2 regions of the Paenibacillus sp. MB22_1 genome follow, and region 1 is predicted to be linked to the other one. Evidence: riboswitches for the same ligand, from Rfam matches in the RefSeq annotation. Region 1 holds a riboswitch; the other holds the start of a gene.
The links. Region 1 has a riboswitch for cyclic di-AMP ahead of ACL02P_RS12570 (TrkH family potassium uptake protein). Riboswitches for the same ligand answer to the same signal wherever they lie in the genome.
Positions count from the first base shown of each region.

Region 1 (7,442 bases):
GGTCGACGGAGGCAAGGGGCAGATCTCTGCGGCTACCGATGTGCTGGAGAACGAGCTGGGCCTACACATCCCGGTATGCGGCCTCGTGAAGGACGCCAAGCATAAAACCGCACAGCTGATGGCGTTTGATCCGCCGGAGCCGGTTTATCTGCCGCGCGACAGCCAGGAGTTCTACCTGCTGCAGCGGATTCAGGACGAGGTGCACCGCTTCGCCATTTCGTTCCATCGCGAACAGCGGGCCAAGTCGATGGTCGCCTCACGGCTGGACTCGATCCCCGGCATCGGGGAGAAACGCCGGAAGGCGCTGCTTAAGCACTTTGGATCGCTGAAAAAAATTAAAGAGGCCTCCGTCGAAGACTTTCGGCCTCTTTCTATCGGGGATAAATTAGCCCGTCAAATCCTTAATGCCCTTCGGGACGAAGATCCGCCAGAGGAGTCATAACATACGGCTCCTCTTTTTGTTGCGGCGTCGGGGTCTTCCGCTCCTTGCTTGGCGGGTTAAACAAGTAAATCACATACGCAACGATCGCCGGCAAGGCGATGTAGAACAACCCGGCGACGATGTTCAGCGCTCCGCCCATAAACATCAGGCTCAGCGACATCAGGATGCTGTCGAAGATGACGTGCGAGAAGACAACGGTCGCGAAGCCGTAGCGCAGGAACACGAAGCTGAACAGCAGTCCGATAAAGGTTAATTCGATCGGGCGCGAAATGACCGGATAAATCGGATACAACGTGTGGCCAAACGCCCAGATTAAGGTCGACAGCAGGCAGGCGATAAAGGTGCTGCGGAACATTTTCTTCAGCATTGGGATCCCGAACAAGCGATACACCGCTTCTTCTCCGATCCCTGCCACCCAAGCCAGCAGCGGAAACAATAGCGGGTACACCATGTTGTAAGGCGATTGCGTCGCATCGGTCGTGGACCAGGTATGAATCGTTTGCTCTAAAATGAAGAAAACAACGGATTGAACGCCTAACAGGATCAATGCCCAGGCATACCCGTCAGCCACGGAGGTCAGGATGGAACGGCCGTACCCTTCTTCCCGTGATCGCGCCCACAAGTTGATGCCGTTCTTCCGCCACAGTCCATCGCCGCCCACCAGCGAGAAGTACACGGAAGCGGCGAGGAACAACGTCACCAGACCTTGGAAGAAGAGGCCAAAGATGAGCACGCCGGATTCAAGACCGTCTTTTTGGAACACGGGGATCATGTTGATCGTTCCAATCGTGGATAGCACGAAGTAAGCCGAAGCCAGGAAAATACCCCGCTTAAACGAGGTATGGGCCCGCGTCAGCGCGCTGTAGACGATCGCCAGAATCGCCAGCACGAACGTCAACAGGGCGTATCCGGCATAGGTGAGCCAGCTGGCGATTTTCGTCTGTCCGGCGACGTAGTCCTGATGAGCCTGCGGTACGGTAAAATAGCTCTCCAACGAGGAAACCTTGCCGTATTCGAAGCTGAGCTTGATTTCCGCTTGCGATTCGCCTAACGTGTAGCCATTGATATGGTAGAGGAGGCCCACATCCCCTTCACCGGAGGCCAGCTCCAGATCGCTTGGTTTAAATCCAAAGGCGTTCAGGTAAGGCTGTGCCAGCTCTTCTTTCTCCGCTAACGTTAAATCCCCCTCCCATGCCTTCATGGAATCGGTGGTTTCCGATCCTACATCAAGCATCATCTGCTTGGTGGCGTTGCTGGAGGAACTGATCTCCTCGAAGCCGACGACTTGACCGGTGGTCATATGGACATCCACGGTCACGGCGCTTAACGATTCGGTGGGGTCCGTGTAACGGACACGAAATACGTCATATGGAAATTGCTTGTCATACGTTTTTAAGTATGGGGCGAGCAGATCGGCTTTGGTTAAGTAACCAAACAGATCGGAACGCGTTTCGTATGTAATCAATGCTTTATCCTTCGTGGGATTCGGCAGGTCGATCCCAAGTACGGATTGGACAAATTCACTTGCATGGGCAGCTGCTTCCGGTTTGCTGATCACCTCATTTGCTTGCTGCAGCTGCAAGGACTCCGAATCGGTGGTCGGAAACAGTTGAACGGCGACGAACACAATGAATCCTAGGGCGGCCAGCAGCCACAGATTTTTGGTCTTCATCCTGCGGCGGCCATTTGACGTCAAAGGGGAACTCACTCGCAAAACTCCTTTGTTATTAAGTTGAATGAAATCGGGAACACGTACTCTTCTTATATTATGAGGTATGTTTTTCCCTCAAGTACGTCAAAGTAAAGATAACACAGCTATCCCCCCTGCGCCAGACGGAGGGCAAAATTGACGAGAAACGGCAAAAACTTCGGCAAGTCTACGCATCATTTAGATTGGGGGCGAACTTAATCTGCACAATCCCTGATTTCGTCCTTTTCTGGTCTTTTTCTTGAAAATAGAGCTTTGTGGCGGGACGGAATAAGGGATATAATCCATTTGACGAAAAATGATTGAAAACAATTGAAAAGATTGGCCGAATTTCGCAACGAAAACGGGGGAACCGTATATTTTGGGGTGAATTTCACGGAGCTTCAACTCCCAGCAAGGGGATATGTTCCGCGAATAGGGCAACTGGGCATGTCCGAATCCGTCAGCTAACCTCGTAGGCCTGTGCATCAGGAACCAAACACCGAAAGGCATTGGATTTCCAGTGCTTTTTTTCTTTTGTGTTTTTTTCAGAACGATGATGAGGTGAACGCGTTGCATACCAAGAAAATTAACCTTTCTCCGCCGCAGATATTGGTGACTGGGTTTGCGATCATTATTTTGCTGGGTGCGCTACTGCTCATGCTGCCGATTTCCAGTACGACCGGGGAAACACTCCCGTTCGTCGACGCACTGTTCACGGCTACTTCAGCAACCTGTGTTACGGGGTTGGTCGTGGTTGATACCGGGACCTATTTTTCAACCTTTGGACAAGTCGTGATCGTCCTGCTGATCCAGATTGGGGGGCTTGGGTTTATGACCATGGCCACTTTGTTCTCCCTTGTCCTGAAACGAAAAATATCGCTAAAAGACCGTCTCATCCTCCAAGAAGCGATGAACCAAAACTCTGTGGAAGGAATCGTACGGTTAATCCGCAAAGTTCTGTTGTATTCGCTCGTTATTGAATCCAGTGCGGCGCTGATGTTTGCGATTCGATGGTCATTCGATATGCCGATTGGTAGGGCGCTGTATTTCGGAGTTTGGCACGCGGTCTCGATGTTCAATAATGCAGGGTTTGACCTGTTTGGTGAATATCAAAGCTTCACGAAGTACGTTGCTGATCCGATCGTGAACTTCGTTGCGATGTTTCTGATCGTCTCGGGCGGGATCGGATTTATCGTACTGTCCGACGTATTCGAGTTTCGGAAGCGGCGGAAGCTGTCGTTGCATTCGAAGGTGGTATTGTCGATGACGTCGGTGCTGATCGTGATCGGGGCGTTAGTCATTTTCATCTTTGAGTTCACGAACTCGCGTACGCTTGCTCAGCTCAGTTGGAGCGGCAAGATCTGGGGTTCGTTTTTCCAATCGGTGACGCCGCGTACGGCGGGAGCCAACACGCTGGATATTGGGTCATTACGGCAGGCAACGCAATTCTTCATGATCATCCTGATGTTTATCGGGGCCTCCCCAGGCTCTACGGGGGGCGGAATTAAGACGACCACATTTACGATTCTGGTCGGCTCGGTTGGTTCGATGATTCGCGGAAGGACTGACCTAGTCCTGTTCAGGTACCGGATGGCCGGGGAACGGGTCTTTAAGGCGCTTACGATCACGATGCTTGCCTTATTCCTGGTCTTAGCAGTGGCAATGGTATTGTCTACCACGGAGGACGCGAGCTTTTTATCGATTTTGTTTGAAACCACTTCGGCTTTCGGCACGGTCGGACTTACGATGGGGTTGACGGGGAAACTAACGGTTATCGGTAAAATTATCATCAGCTTCACCATGTTCGCCGGTCGGCTCGGGCCGCTGACGCTTGCTTATGCGCTCGGTCCGAAGAAAGGAAAAGAGCTGTACCGCCATCCAGAAGGCAAAATCATTATTGGATAAGGGGAAAACGGGCAAAAATGAAAAAGCAGCAGTTTGTGATCATCGGCTTGGGGCGCTTCGGCTCGAGTCTGGCCTTGGAATTGATGGAGTTAGGATATGAGGTTCTGGGCATCGACCGGAATGAAGAGATCGTGGAAGAACTTAGCGATCGGCTCACGCATACGGTTGTCGCCGATGCTACAGAAGAAGAGGTGCTGAAGTCGCTGGGGGTTCGTAATTTCGATTGCGGGATCGTAGCGATTGGCACCGACATTCAAATGAGCATCCTGGCAGCTATTCTCCTCAAAGATCTTGGCATTAAAACGGTAGTTGCCAAAGCGATCTCGCTTCTGCACGGCCGAGCTCTGGAGAAGCTGGGGGTGGATCGGGTGATTTATCCAGAACGCGACATGGGGGTTCGTGTGGCCCATCAGCTGGTTACTCCAAATTTGCTGGATTATATTGAACTGTCGAAGGAATACAGCATCGTAGAAATGAAAGTTCCCACTTGCTTGAACCATAAAAGCATAGGTGACCTCAATATGCGGGCACGCTTTGGCTGCAGCATCGTGGCGATTCACCGCAATGGCGGTATTTTGGTTGCTCCCACTGCGATGGATCAGTTAAATGAAGGCGACATTATGGTTATTATAGGAGCAAAGAAAAATATCGAGCAATTTGAATCAATCATCAATCCTTAATAAGATGGTAAGATGGCTTACTAGCATGGAACGGAGAGAAGTATGGAACAACAGGCCATTTGGGCTTTAATCATTTTTTTGCTGACCTACGCACTCATTATATCTGAGAAAATTCACCGAACGGTGCTGGCTATGGCTGGTGCGGCGTTCATGATAATCTTTGGCATCCTTGATCAGGAGAGCGCAGTGCATCATATTGATTTTAATACGCTGGGACTCTTGATCGGGATGATGATCATCGTGAATACGACAGCCAAGACCGGTTTATTCACGTACATCGGCATATGGACGGCCAAGCTGGCCAAAGGCAATCCGATCACTCTGCTGTGGTTGCTGGCGCTGATCACCGCGATAGGTTCGGCATTCCTGGATAACGTAACGACCATTATTTTGATGGTCCCGGTGGCATTTAGCATTACGCGGAGGTTGAGGGTTCAGGCGTTCCCTTACCTCTTTTCTATGATTCTTGCCACGAATATCGGCGGGACGGCGACTTTAATCGGAGACCCTCCCAACATTATGATTGGCAGCGCCGTGAAGGAACTGACCTTCGTAGCCTTCATGCAAAATTTGACGCCAGTCGTGTTGATCATTTTGGCAGTGATTCTGCCGCTTGTGATCGTGATCTTCCGCAAAGAGTTGAAAAAGGCTTATGCTCATCAACAGAGCTTGATGGAGATCAGTCTGGAGGGCTTGATTACGGAGAAAAAGCTGCTCACCCAATGCCTGATCGCCTTGGGGTTGACCTTGTTGGGCTTTTTCCTTCATCAATACATACATCTGGAAACGGCTACTATTGCGCTGGCTGGCGCCTTCTTGCTGCTGCTCATGACCGGCGAGCACGTGATGGAACAAGCCTTCCGTTCGGTGGAATGGCCCACCATCTTCTTTTTCGTGGGTTTGTTCGTATTGGTCGGAGGGTTGGTTGAAACGGGAATCATTACGAGAGTGGCCGAAGAGGTGATGCGCCTGACTGGAGGCGATCCGCTAACCACCTCGATGCTGATCCTCTGGCTGAGTGCTTTGGCGTCGGCGTTTATCGACAATATTCCGCTGGTGGCGACGATGATTCCGATGATCCAAGACATGGGCGGAATGGGGATTCAGCACCTGGAGCCGCTATGGTGGAGCCTATCGCTTGGCGCTTGTCTCGGTGGAAACGGAACATTAATCGGAGCCAGCGCCAATTTGATCGCTGCTGGGATGTCCGCCAAGGAAGGGGAACCGATCAGCTTCCTAAAATATTTGAAATACGGGCTGCCGCTGATGATCGTCACCATTTTGATCTCCAGCCTCTACGTTTATTTGCGATACTTCATTTAAAATAGACAAGCTGCCGCTAATCCAGGTTTTAGCCTGAAGGAGCGGCAGCTTTTTTGGTGTAACGAATAGCTGTTTAGGTTCGGGTGGATCATGGTGGCGTTAGAGCGGCAATTCTTTCACGAGGGTTTCGCGGATTTGCGTGATCCATTCCTTCGTTTCGCTCGTCAGCTCCGATTTGTCGCCATATACGAGACAGGTTTCGCGCCGTGTCTGGGCCAGTTCTGGAATCGGCACGGTCAGCAGGCCGTTATCCCGCAGCAGCGGCATACGCAGGTACGATTTGGGCAATAGCGCGGCTGCTTTACAGATCGGCAGCAGGCGGACGATCGCTTCAAACGAATCGATTTCCATGCGAATATCGGGCACGATGCTGTAGCGTCCAAACAGGTCGTCGATCAGCCGGCGATACCAAGTTCCCTTGGAAAATACGATCATCGGCCGACCGTTCAGATCGTCCATGATCAGACGGCGCTTCTGCCCGGCGGCGGCTAGCTCATGCCCTTTGGGAACGACCAACTCGAGGTGGTCTTTGAACAGCGGCAAGCATTTCAAGCCCGTCTCGTTCACCAGGGAGGCCACGACGCCGAAGTCCACTCTCTTCTCGCGGACATAAGAGACGATTTCATGGGTTTTGCCGGTAACGAGCTTCAATTCGATATCTGGAAACTTCTCCATTAATGAGGTCACGAGCGGCGGCAGGGTGGTTTGGATCGTCGTCAGGCTGGCGCCTAACGTGACGATACGGCGCTCCGCTGCCTTGATTCGGGACACGGTCTGCAGGAAGTTCTGGTGGCGTTGCCGCTGTTCCAGCGCATATTGGTAAGCTTCCTGCCCGACGCGGGTCAGCTCGAGTCTTTTCCCTTTGCGGTGAAACAGGGAGACCCCCCACTCCTCCTCCAACTTGGCGATTTTCCGCGAAAGGGCGGGCTGGGACAGGTTTAACAGCTTGGATGCTTTGTTCAAACTGGATTGCTCCACGACGGTGGTGAACACCAGCAACTCTTCCAGCATGGGTTACCTCCTTTTTCTGGGTGAAGGACAAGATTCGACAGGTTAGCTTATGCGAATTTGTTATAATGATTAATAAATATATTGCAATTCCATTATAAGATAAAAAGGAGTAACATGAAAAGTGACACAAGTTGTTCACAAGTAACTGGAGGTACAAAGGGGTTTTACCGACTGCGGTGTGGTATTTATCATATTCAACCTCCGCGCCCCCGTAAGGTCGAATCTTGAGTGAAATTGCGCAAGTTGAAACGGATGATGGAATGAGAAAGGGGTATACGCATTTATGAAAGGGTTTTATTCCAGAAAACTGCACTCGCTGCTGGGCGTCATTCCGCTGGGATTTTTCCTGCTGGAGCACATGATCACCAACTTTTCGGCGGTGGAAGGCGGG
Region 1 is NZ_JBLADV010000002.1:196,662-204,103, reverse strand. It holds gene uvrC (excinuclease ABC subunit UvrC) at 1-442, shown strand, start outside; gene ACL02P_RS12575 (CPBP family intramembrane glutamic endopeptidase) at 402-2,114, opposite strand; cyclic di-AMP (ydaO/yuaA leader) riboswitch at 2,464-2,626, shown strand; gene ACL02P_RS12570 (TrkH family potassium uptake protein) at 2,694-4,037, shown strand; gene ACL02P_RS12565 (potassium channel family protein) at 4,055-4,717, shown strand; gene ACL02P_RS12560 (ArsB/NhaD family transporter) at 4,760-6,040, shown strand; gene ACL02P_RS12555 (LysR family transcriptional regulator) at 6,140-7,051, opposite strand; gene ACL02P_RS12550 (succinate dehydrogenase cytochrome b558 subunit) at 7,335-7,442, shown strand, end outside.

Region 2 (7,442 bases), on a different contig from region 1:
ACCGGCGATGAGCCGGGAGGAAGCCGAAGCCGCCATTCGAGTTGGGGCCGAGGTGGTGGCTGATGCGGTGTCCCAAGGCGTTCGACTGTTCGTCACCGGGGAGATGGGTATCGGAAACACCACAGCCAGCGCTGCGATCATGAGCAGTCTGACGGGGATCGCACCGCAGCAGAGCGTTGGGCGTGGAACCGGGGTCAACGATGAACGGCTTCGGCACAAAATTTCCGTCGTGGAGCGGGCGCTGGAGGTCAATCGCCCGAATGCCAACGATCCGCTGGACGTGCTAGCTAAAGTCGGCGGGCTGGAGATTGCCGGAATGACTGGCGTCATTCTGGGAGCCGCAGCTCATCGCTGCCCGGTCGTGATCGACGGCTTTATTTCAACTGTGTCCGCGCTGCTGGCGGTACGTATACAGCCGAATGTTGCCGACTATATTATTGCTTCGCACGTCTCCCACGAGCAAGGACACCGTGCGCTCCTGCAGGAGCTTGGCCTTAACCCGATGCTGGAGCTGGATATGCGGCTTGGGGAAGGCACAGGCGGCGTGCTGGCGCTCCATCTTGTAGATGCGGCTTGCCGGATCGTTGCTGAAATGGCGACGTTCGAAAGCGCGGGCGTCGCGTCCGGTGAAGGAAATGGTGGGGGGACCGAGTGATGAAGATCCTGGTGACCGGCGGAGCCCGCAGCGGCAAAAGCACATTCGCTGAACGTTGGGTCATGAAACAGGCAACATCCGCTGATTACGTTGCAACGGCGCAAGCGTTTGACGATGAGATGAAGGCCCGTATCAGGTTGCACCAGCTCCAGCGGGAGCAAAGCGGGTTCACCTGGACGACGCATGAAGCGCCGCTTGAACTAGCAGAACTGCTGCAGGAGTTAGGTAAGCGGCCCGTTGCAAAGGAGGGCGCGGCCGCCGAAGCCGCGGGTCCTGTTGTGCTGGTCGACTGCCTGACGTTATGGTTGTCGAACGTGCTGCTGAGCGCATCGGAACAGGCCGATGGTGTGGACGCCGTTTTGACGCGGGAAATTGAACGGTTGACCGCTGCGGCCGAGGCTTTTCCCGGCACTTTGGTGATGGTTACAAATGAGGTTGGCAGCGGGATCGTGCCGGAGTATCCGCTTGGCCGGCAATATCGGGATTGGGCCGGGCTGCTGAACCGAACGATGGCGTCTATCTCGAATCAGGTGTTTCTGGTTACCGCCGGCATCCCCATCGAGTTGAAAAGCAGGGAGTATCGCTTATGACGAACGGACCAGAGCACAAAGCGCCCTCCGGGGCGGGTAAGCATGGAGCTCTGCAGCCGATCTTGGCGGCCTTCCAGTTTCTGTCACGCTTTCCGGTACGGGCTGAACTGGATTTTACAACGGACTTGCTGCGGCGCAGTATCCCCTATTATCCGCTTGTCGGAGCAGCAATCGGCGCTGTCGTCTGGGCAGGCGGCTTGCTTGCCGACTGGCTGCTTCCTTCGTACCCGGCAGCCATCCTTTCCTTATTGATTTGGGTTGGATTAACTGGAGGTTTGCATTTGGACGGTTGGATGGATACGGCCGACGGACTGCTGAGCTACCGGTCACGCGACAAGATGCTTGAGATCATGAAAGACAGCCGGGTAGGCGCCATGGGCGTGCTGGCCTGCGTCCTATTGCTGATGCTCAAAGCCTCGCTGCTGACCTCGCTCTTCCAAGGGGGCCTGCTGACGTCAGGACTGGCGATATGGCTGGCACCTCTGTGGAGCCGGTGGTTTATGACCCGGGCGATGCACCGCTGGCCCAAGGCCCGGCAAGGTGAGGGATTGGCTGCGCAATTCCACGGCTTCAGCGAACGGGATGCCTGGGGGAGCACCATCATGGCGGTGACGATATCCGTTGTAGTGTTGCTGCTCACTTTGCTCGTGTTGCTGGGAGGAATGGACGAATCGGCTTTGCTGCGATCGCTGCTGTTTATCGGCCTGTCTCCCTTTATCGCCTGGGCGGCGGGAACTTGGGCCGCTCGACGAATCAATGCCAAGCTCGGCGGTTTGACCGGCGATACCTACGGGGCGCTGGGCGAAGGGTTGGAAGCTGTCCTGTTGCTGCTTGCAGTGCTGATTTTTGCCCATTGATAACTCGCGGAGCGGAGGTGCTCTTGGGGGAGGGGACCTTCTACGGCGAGCGCTTTTGCATCATTATCCCCTTGAATCAGAACCAAGGAGAAAAGAAGAAGGTTAGAGCTGGACAGATTAATCGAGAATCCTAAGAGAAACAGGTCGACTGTTAAGTAGCGGAGAATCAAAATCGTGCATTATCACCGTATGCTGAATGAAAGGGATAATGGTGGAAAGGTCGAGCGTCATCACCACCACCTGATCGAGAGGGATAATGGTGGAAAGGTCGAGCGTCATCACCACCACCTGATCGAAGGGGATAATGGTGTAAAAGGCCCTGGCAAGATACTACACTGCTGCACGGTTTGGAAAGGAGGGGAACGCGATGGGCGAAAATCATAAGAAGCTTCTGGATCAGGATCAGGAAAAAAGCGCATCAGCATCAGGTGCTGTACTCATGGTTCAAGGGACGGCGTCTGACGTGGGCAAGAGCGTGATCGTGACGGCGCTGTGCCGTATTTTTGCGCAGGATGGGCTTCGACCGGCTCCGTTCAAGTCACAAAATATGGCCTTGAACTCGTATGTTACGGCGGACGGCCAAGAAATTGGACGGGCCCAAGGGATTCAGGCGGAGGCTTGCGGCATCGCTGCCACCACCGACATGAATCCGGTATTGATCAAGCCAACCGGGGACATGCACTCGCAGATCGTTGTGCATGGGCGTCCTTACCGTCACCTTAGCGCATCTGATTATCGTGAGGAGTTTCTGCCCCATGCCAAGCCGCTGGTCATGGAAGCGCTCGGTCGGCTCCGCGATAGGCATGGCATTGTGGTGATCGAGGGGGCTGGGAGCCCGGCGGAAATCAACCTGAAGCAACGGGATATCGTCAACATGAACTTGGCTGAATGGGCGGATGCTCCCGTGATCTTGGTGGGGGATATTGACCGCGGCGGCGTTTTTGCTTTTCTCGTTGGTACCCTGGAGCTGCTTGAGCCACACGAACGCGCCCGCGTAAAAGGGTTCATTATCAACAAGTTCCGCGGCGATTTGTCTCTATTGCAGCCCGGGCTGGATTGGCTGGAGCAGCGGACCGGAATCCCCGTACTAGGAGTGCTCCCCTTTCTGCCTGATCTGGATATCGAAGCAGAGGATTCCGTTGTCCTGGATACCTATCCTGCCCATCCAGAGCAAGCGCCAAGTAAGGAACTGGACATCGCAGTCATCCGTTACCCGCATATTTCCAACTTCACCGATTTTGATCCGTTGGCCGCCGAACCGGACGTGTCGCTACGTTATGTAAGCAAGCTGTCGGAGCTTGGGCATCCCGATGCGGTGATTTTACCGGGGACCAAGGATACGATCAGCGATCTGGAATTTTTGCGTAGGCAAGGGCTGGCGGAGGCTATTTGCAGCCTGATTGAAGAGGAGACGCGCACCCAGCTGGTCGGAATCTGCGGCGGATATCAAATGCTGGGAGAACAACTGCATGACCCCGAAGGCGTGGAGTCCAATGAACCGAGGTCTGCGTTAGGATTGGGCCTGCTCCCCTTGGCAACAACCTTCCTCCCAGGCAAAAAAACGGTACGGGTGCACGGCTATACGTGCGAGGACCAGCCGATATCGCTGCACTCTAAGAACCGCCGGCTGCCGATCTCAGGCTATGAGATTCATGCCGGCTCGACCCAGCAGCTGCGGGACACTCGTCCCTTATTTATGCTTCGGGTCAATGAGGAGCCAGTACAAGGGTCAGGGACAGCCCCGGAGTTAGAACAGGCTGAGACGCAAACACATCCGGAAGGCGCAGCCCGCGCCGATGGCAGGGTGTTTGGGACGTATCTGCACGGAGTGTTCCATAATGATGCCTGGCGACGTGCTTGGCTGGACGGACTGCGTACGAGCAAAGGGCTCGAACCTTTGAGCGTCACCTTTGTTTCTTCCTCGCGGAAGGAGGAAGCCTTCGATCGGTTAGCGGAGCAGGTTCGCAGGCATTTGCGCATGGATCTCATTTACGACATCGCCGGGATCCAAGGTAAGCTTTGACAAATCGGGTGATGTTAGGGTAGGATAAAAGTACGCTTAATTTTCGATGGGTAAAGTCGAAAAGCGGGGGAACCAATCTTTTGGGGCGAATCGTTGTAGGATTAACGTAGGGAACCATCTTTCCCGAGCCCGTCAGCTAACCTCGTTTGCAGTGGATGGGTCATTTTAATATTATTTCAGTCATCAATTAATGACCCTGTTCTTTGAAGCGGGGTCTTTTTGCGTTCTGCAAGACCTTTGACCCGAGCATTCGGTGGAGTACTCGCATTCACTGCAAGTTTCGAGCTTCTTCTTTACGCATCGCACTATTAAAGGAGGAGAGGATTTATGGCTAGTCCGAAGTACATCACCGATATTGCCAAGGTGAGCCAGTTGTCCGAGCAGGAGCGGCAGGAGTTGAAACCGATTACGGACAAATTCGTTTTTCGGGTGAATGACTACTATTTGAATTTGATCGACTGGAATGATCCAGAGGACCCGATCCGCAAGTTGGTGATCCCCAATACGGGAGAGCTGAAGGAATACGGGCGTTGGGACGCTTCCGACGAAGCGGCGAACTATGTGGTGCCTGGCTGCCAGCATAAATACCGCACGACCGCGCTGCTGATCGTGTCCGAGGTTTGCGGCTCCTATTGCCGGTATTGCTTCCGTAAACGGTTGTTTCGCAACGATGTGAAGGAAGCGATGGCGGATGTCACGCCTGGCATCGAGTATATCGCCCAGCATCCGGAGATCAACAACGTCCTGTTAACCGGCGGTGACAGCTTGATTTTGGCTACAAAGAAACTGCGTTCGATTCTCGAACGGCTAAGAGCCATTGAGCATGTAAAAATCATCCGACTCGGCTCCAAAATTCCTGTTTTTAATCCTATGCGTATTTATGAAGATCCGGAATTGCTGGATCTGATTAGGGAGTTCTCCACTGTAGACCAACGGATTTATGTCATGGCGCATATCAATCATCCGCGCGAAATTACCCCTGAAGCCAAAAGAGGGTTCCAGGCGTTACACGACGCTGGGGCTATCGTGGTTAATCAAACGCCGATTCTCAAAGGCATCAATGATGATGCGGCCGTGCTTGGCGAATTGCTGGACCGCTTATCGTGGGCCGGCGTCACTCCGTACTATTTCTTTATCAATCGTCCCGTTGCCGGAAATGCTGATTTCGTGATCCCGCTGAAACGAGCATATCAACTAGTGGAGGAAGCGAAAGCCCGTACATCGGGGCTTGGCAAACGCGTGCGGCTTTCAATGAGCCATTCTTCGGGAAAAATCGAAATCCTGGCCATTGAAAACGGGCAGGCTTATCTCAAATATCATCAGTCCCGGGACGGTGAATACGGCAAATTTATGATTTTGCCTTGCCCGGATGATGCTACCTGGTTCGACGATCTGCCAGGCAGTGAAGCGTACTGGAAGAAGCCGGAATCGAAGCTGGATACGCAGTCGGATCAGCCAATGGAAGACGCTGCAAGCGCAGTGTCCATTACGGGATAAAACAAAACGTACCCTTCCGCTTCCCCGATCAGGGGAGCGTGAAGGGTACGTTTTGTTTTTAGAGTCAGATCCGGAATTTTGCGATCGACTCCTGCAGCGCCAACGCCTGCTCATGCAGCGAACGAACCGTACGCGCGTGATTTTCCATTTCGCTCAGTTGTTGCTGCGAATAGCTGCTGATTTGCTCCACGTTAGCGAGCGACTTGGCGGTAATATTGGCGGATTCCTCCACCGATGCGGTCACTTCCTCGGTACCGGCGGATACCTCTTGGGTGGATGCTGAGACCGATTGAATCGTCAAGTTCACGTTCTGAATCAGCTTAGTTAGTTTCCCCTGAAAAAGTCAGGGTGTTTTGAGCATAATTAAAAGGAATTCAGCACCTCAAAATGGAAATTGTTATTGACGAGATAACAAAGTTCCACACCCCGAGGGAAGAATTCCTTTGCTATAGGAGTTCAACAGAAGCCCTCGGGAATCCTTCCAAGAGGTGAAGAAAATGTTGAAACTTCGAGACGAGCAATTGACCATCTGGGATGCCATTCTCCCGGAATCTGTTAGAAAGTTGCCGGTCGAGCTTGCAATCATAGATCAATTACTGGACGACGACCGTTTTCTTCAACCGTTTACTGAGTTGCACCCGAAAGGCAAGAAAAGCGGCCGTCCTACGCTTGCAATTGAAAAGTACATCCGTCTTATGGTCCTGAAGCATAAATACAATTTGGGCTACGAGTCACTCGTGAAGGAAGTCGGTGACAGCATCACATGGCGAATGTTCTGCCGGTTTGCCATCGACGAACCGATGCCCGACCCGTCTACGCTCATCTATGCCCGCAAACGCTACGGCGACAAGATCGTCGAAGACATCAATGCCGCACTCGTAAAGCAGTGTGAGGAAAAAGCCGTTCTGAAAACCCGCAAATTGCGCACGGATACGACGGTTGTGGAATCCGACATCCATCACCCGACAGACGCTACGCTGTTGCAAGATGGCGTAAAAGTCATCACTCGAACGATTCAGAAAATCCGGAAAGTCGCCTCCCACACTGTTCAAGGCTTTGAAGATCGTACGGCAGAAATCAAGGAAAAGATTCTGTCCATCGCGAAAGTTCTACGTCGCCGCACCCGTGAATCTTGGGAAGAAGTTGACCGGATCACTGGGAGCGTAATCGAAGTAGCCGAGAACGTTGTGAACAAGGCGCAAGCCGTTATCGAGAAACTGCAAGACAAGGGCAAAGCTGCTCTTCGACAAAGTAAAACCAAACTGACCGAGGCGGTCACGCTAACCGGCAAGTTGTTGGAACAAGCCAAACAGGTCGTTTCCGGCAATCGAATCATCGCAGATCGGATCGTCAGTTTCTTTGACCCGGAAGCAAGACCGATTAAGAAAGGTAAGCTGGCCAAAGGAACTGAGTTCGGCTACAAGGTGCGAATCGACGAGACGGAAAGCGGCTTTGTGACCGGCTACGCTGTCTACGAGGGGAACCCCTCGGATGATGAACTGCTCGTTCCCGCTGTACAGGCGCATATCAAGCAATTCGGCAAAGCGCCGCAAGCTGTAGCGACCGACCGCGGTTTCTCAAGCAAGAAGAACGAAACGGCCATTACCGAACTTGGTGTGAAGCGAGCTAGCTTGCCGCGAAAGGGCAAAAAAGGCATTGCCCGATCCGAGTACGAAAACGAATTATGGTTCAAAGACTTGCAGCGTTACCGTGCAGCTGGAGAAGCGAAGATTAGTCTTCTCAAGCGGAAGTACGGTTTGAACCGCAGCAGGTATCGGGGCTTTGTCGGCTCAAAATGCTGGGTCGGCTTCGGGATTCTG
Region 2 is NZ_JBLADV010000001.1:2,342,720-2,350,161, reverse strand. It holds gene cobT (nicotinate-nucleotide--dimethylbenzimidazole phosphoribosyltransferase) at 1-655, shown strand, start outside; gene cobU (bifunctional adenosylcobinamide kinase/adenosylcobinamide-phosphate guanylyltransferase) at 655-1,245, shown strand; gene cobS (adenosylcobinamide-GDP ribazoletransferase) at 1,242-2,102, shown strand; gene ACL02P_RS11105 (hypothetical protein) at 2,277-2,486, shown strand; gene ACL02P_RS11100 (cobyric acid synthase) at 2,542-4,125, shown strand; cyclic di-AMP (ydaO/yuaA leader) riboswitch at 4,149-4,291, shown strand; gene ACL02P_RS11095 (KamA family radical SAM protein) at 4,453-5,622, shown strand; gene ACL02P_RS11090 (hypothetical protein) at 5,687-5,929, opposite strand; gene ACL02P_RS11085 (ISNCY family transposase) at 6,120-7,442, shown strand, end outside.
Region 2: linked by a shared signal. The riboswitch ahead of ACL02P_RS11095 (KamA family radical SAM protein) and the one ahead of ACL02P_RS12570 (TrkH family potassium uptake protein) in region 1 are both predicted to bind cyclic di-AMP.